2 regions of the Mycobacterium sp. IDUB_9 genome follow, and region 2 is predicted to be linked to the other one. Evidence: predicted binding sites of a transcription regulator. Region 2 holds the regulator's gene; the other holds the start of a gene.
What was found. Region 2 encodes LexA, which represses DNA repair genes until DNA is damaged. Its sites were predicted from a motif close to CGAACANNTGTTCG; they were not measured.
Positions count from the first base shown of each region.

Region 1: the regulator LexA is predicted to act here: its motif matches at 1,096-1,109, upstream of cofD (2-phospho-L-lactate transferase).

Region 1 is NZ_JBVAXU010000002.1:689,868-692,269, reverse strand. It holds gene ACZY08_RS12000 (DUF3499 domain-containing protein) at 1-19, opposite strand, end outside; gene ACZY08_RS11995 (metallopeptidase family protein) at 151-573, shown strand; gene ACZY08_RS11990 (WhiB family transcriptional regulator) at 617-1,021, opposite strand; gene cofD (2-phospho-L-lactate transferase) at 1,316-2,299, shown strand; gene ACZY08_RS11980 (coenzyme F420-0:L-glutamate ligase) at 2,296-2,402, shown strand, end outside.
Region 2 is NZ_JBVAXU010000003.1:479,558-481,959, reverse strand. It holds gene ACZY08_RS16705 (LGFP repeat-containing protein) at 1-1,097, shown strand, start outside; gene lexA (transcriptional repressor LexA) at 1,148-1,867, opposite strand; gene ACZY08_RS16695 (LysM peptidoglycan-binding domain-containing protein) at 2,110-2,402, shown strand, end outside.

The DNA of each region.
Region 1 (2,402 bases), on a different contig from region 2:
AGCGACGGGGAACATTCACGCAACAGAGATTACTTTGGACGATCGCTGTGCGGTGCCGGACACGCGCAGTGGTCGGGTCCCCGATCTCGAACCGTTACGATCATCGCCGTGGCCCAGCGCAACCCATGGCGATCGCGTCGCGGCCGCGACATGCGCGGACCGCTGCTTCCGCGCACGGTTCCCGGCTGGCGTAGCCGCGCCGAGCGGTTCGACATGACAGTGCTCGAAGCATATGAGCCGATCGAGCGGCGGTGGGCTTCACGGATCAAAGATCTCGATGTCGCCGTCGATGAGATTCCGCGGATGTCGCCGAAAGATCCCGACAGTGTGCAATGGCCACCTGAGGTCATCGCCGATGGCCCGATCGCGTTGGCGCGGCTGATACCTGCCGGGGTTGACGTCAGAGGAAATGCGACCCGGGCTCGAATTGTCTTGTTCCGCAAGCCCATCGAGCGCCGGGTCAAAGGATCCGATGAGCTAGCTGACCTGCTGCATGAAATCCTGGTGGCACAGGTGGCCACCTATCTGGGGGTTGAACCGTCAGTCATCGACCCAACGATCGACGACGACTGACGTCGAGCGCCGCATCATGCGATGAGCGCTCTGCCGGAGAGCGTCAGATGATGCCGCGTTTGAGCCGGCGGCGCTCGCGTTCGGACAATCCGCCCCAGATGCCGAAACGCTCATCGTGCGCGAGCGCATAGTCAAGGCAGGCATCCTTGACCTCGCAGCCTTGGCAGATGCGCTTGGCCTCGCGGGTAGACCCGCCCTTCTCCGGAAAGAACGCCTCCGGGTCGGTCTGTGCGCAAAGCGCACGTTCCTGCCATTGGTCGTCTTCGTCTTCCGGATCAACATCAATGTGTTCGGATACCGAACTCACCGGAACCAGACTCAATTGAGGACGTCCGGCCGCCTCCATCGGTGTCGTTCCCGTGTTGATGTGCGGTGCGTTGTCTACCGAGCCGAGTAGCCGATCGTCAAACCGGACCACATGATCGAAATCGCCGCTCTCATAAGACATTATCCCCCGCCTCCTCACTCGGTCTCGTAGATCCTAAGTGGAGCCCCACCCTTGCGATATGCGGTCACCCCATTCGAACAGTTGATCGAATCTCGGTCCGCGACACCGGAATCGGTCACCGACCGGGAAATGACACATATGTGATTACACACGTGTTAGCTGCCGGGGTCAAGCGCCAGAGCGCGAATTCATACCATCTCGTTATGTCAAATCGGCGCGTCGCGACATCGGCGTGTCCTGCCCGTGACGACGTCGTTTCCATCCGCGCGCCCTCAGCGCTTAGGGTCGGACGTTGTGAAGATCACCGTTCTGGTCGGCGGCGTCGGAGGCGCCCGGTTTTTGCTGGGGGTACAGCATCTGTTGGGCCTCGGCCAGTTCGCCGAGAGCGACAGCAAGCACGAACTCACCGCGATCGTGAACGTGGGTGACGACGCCTGGATGCACGGCGTCCGGATCTGCCCGGACCTCGACACCTGCATGTACACCCTGGGCGGCGGTATCGATCCCGAACGCGGCTGGGGTCACCGCGACGAGACCTGGCACGCCAAGGAGGAACTCGCCGCCTACGGCGTGCAACCCGACTGGTTCGGCCTGGGTGACCGGGACCTGGCCACCCATTTGGTCCGCACCCAGATGCTGCGCGCCGGCTACCCGTTGTCGCAGGTCACCGAGGCATTGTGCAAGCGCTGGTCGCCGGGAGCGCGGCTGCTGCCCGTCACCGACGACCGCAGTGAGACCCACGTGGTCATCACCGACCCCGAAGACGGCGAGAAACGGGCCATCCACTTCCAGGAGTGGTGGGTGCGCTATCGCGCGCAGGTGCCCTCGCACAGCTTTGCGTTCGTCGGTGCGGAACAGGCAACCGCGGCGCCGGGCGTCGCCGAGGCGATCGCCGATGCGGACGTGGTGTTGCTGGCACCGTCGAATCCGGTCGTGAGCATCGGGCCGATCCTGCAGATCCCCGGCGTCCGCGGCGCACTGCGCTCGACCAAGGCGCCGGTGGTCGGCTACTCCCCCATCATCGACGGAAAACCCTTGCGCGGCATGGCTGATGAGTGCCTGTCCATCATCGGTGTGGAATCCACCTCACAGGCCGTCGGCCGGCACTTCGGCGCCCGGTCGGGCACGGGAATCCTGGACGGCTGGCTGGTACACGAGGGTGACGATGCCGAGATCGAGGGCGTCCAGGTGCGCGCGGTGCCACTGCTGATGACGGATCCGTCGGCCACCGCCGAGATGGTGCGGGCCGGCCTCGACCTGGCCGGCGTCCCGCTGTGAGCACCGAGCACGGATCGGCCGATCGGGTCGAGATTCTGCCCGTACCAGGGCTTCCCGAGTTCCGCCCCGGAGATGATCTGGCCGCTGCGCTCGCCGAGGCGGC
Region 2 (2,402 bases):
CGTTCGCCTGGCATTGGAGCTGGTGGTGGCTGATCGCGGTGGTCCCGGTTGTGCTGCTCGCCGGGCTGATCGTGGGGGCCGCGCTGTGGCACCGTCGGCGCGCCGGTGGCGACGACGACTTCGACCACGACCCGTTCGACGATGACTACGACGGCGGACCCGGGGATTCGTCGTACGACGACGAGCGGTACGACGAGGCCCGCTACGGCTCGCGTGGGTATGACCACGACGAGTACCGCGATGATCGCGGCTCCGATGCGGCGAACGTTCATGGGCCGAGCGCCGCCTATGGCGGCGAGGCCGCGACGGCGCGGTTCGCCGGGCCGGGCGCGGAACCGGCAGGGGCGGCGTCTCCGTACGACGGGCCAACCGATATCGCCATCCCGGTCAGTCAATGGGCCGCCCCGAACGGAGCGGCGGGTGTTTACGGGGCACCTGGCGAGGACGAGGAACCACCGGAGGATTCCTCGCAGCTGGCCGGCCCGGAACAGGGATTCGACGACTACGACGACGATGACGACTTCGAAAACGACTATGAAGAGTCCGATTTCGAGGACGACGACTTCGACGACGAGGACCTCGATACGCCCATCGACGCCGACTTCGAGGAAGTTGCCGAGGGCGACGACGACGACATCGAAGCGGAGCTCGAAGAGGAGGAACTGGCGGACACCGGGTCACTGAGCGGTCCGGCCGGCGGAGTGCACGGGGCGCAGGGATTCTCGGCGCTGAGCGGCCTGGCAGTGCCCAGCGATCAGGACAACGTCGACACCGCACCGACCCGCGTCATCACCGAGGCCGAGGCCTACAGCAATGAGGCTTACAGCGGTGAGGCCTACAGCAGTGAGACCCACGGCGGTGACGCTCACAGCGGGCGCCACGCCGCCATCGAACTCGACGAGATACCCAGTGCCACCGCCATTCATCTACCGCTGGAGGACCCGCACCGCGCACCGGAGGGGTATCCGATCAAAGCGGACACCCAGTCGGGCCGGTACTGGGCACCAGACAGCAGTGAGTATGACGACGCAGTGGCGGAGATTTGGTTCGCCAGTGAGGAATTCGCCCGCACGAACGGCTTCGTGCGCACGGACTGAGCGGCAGGACCCGGCAACCATCTGGTGCAGCCGGGTCCGCCTCCGGTCGGTCAGATCTTGCGGATCACGGTGACTACTTTGCCGAGCACCGCGGCGTCATTGCCCGGGATCGGGTCGTATGCCGGGTTGTGCGGCATCAGCCAGACCTGACCGCGGGTCCGCTTGAACGTCTTGACGGTGGCTTCGCCGTCGATCATGGCTGCCACGATGTCTCCGTTGTCGGCCACGCTCTGCTGGCGTACCACCACCCAGTCGCCGTCACAGATGGCGGCATCGACCATCGAGTCGCCCACGACCTTGAGCAGGAACAGCGACCCCTCGCCGACCAGTTCGCGGGGCAGCGGGAAGACGTCCTCGACAGCCTGCTCGGCCAGGATCGGGCCGCCTGCGGCGATACGCCCGAGCACCGGCACGAACGTCGGTTCGGGTAGCGCGTCGGAGCCGGCCACGTCGGTCGACACCAGCGCCGCGGCCGCCGGATCGTCGGCGCCGCGTACGTCGACCGCGCGCGGGCGGTTGGGATCCCGGCGCAGGTAACCCTTGCGTTCCAGGGTGCGCAACTGATGGGCGACCGACGAGGTCGAGGTCAAACCGACCGCATCGCCGATCTCGCGGATGCTCGGCGGGTAGCCGCGACTGTTCACCGACGCGCGGATCACGTCGAGAATGGTGCGTTGCCGGTCGGTGAGCCCCTCGGCCCGGCGTGGACCCGCGCCATCCGATCCGGCCGGGCTGTCGGTCTTGCCGTCCCTGCTGCGGTCGTCGCTCATGGGGCCGAATGTAGTCGTTGATCCGACATTAATCAAACATGTGTTCGACGCGTGTTGCGGCGTGTCTGCTGGTGGGGCGGGCTGGGGGGCGGTTGCCGGCCGTGCGTCGGGTTGGCGGGCCGAACTTGTCGGTGCCCTGTTCTATCGTTTGGCAACAGTTCGATCACATGTTCTATCCATCGAACACTTGAGCGAGTATGTTCGAACACAAGAGCGAAACCGTCCCACCGAAAGGCAGTCAGATGGCGATCATCGATATCCCCGCCGATAGTCGTTCCCGCGCTGTTCGGGCCGTGCCGCAGTCCCCATCGCAGCGCGTCCGGGCCAGAGGCGGTGCCGGCACCAGGGGCAGCGCCACCTTCGGTACCGGTACGGCACGGCCGGTGCGCCGGGTGCAGCGGCCGGCCCCCGACCGACCCGCCGCCGGGACGGTCCGCTACCGCGGAACCGGAGTGCTCATGTCGCGGGCATCGCATCGCAGCCGGCCCATCACGCCGCTCACTACGGTGTTGCTGGCCCTGGTCGCCGCGGGTAT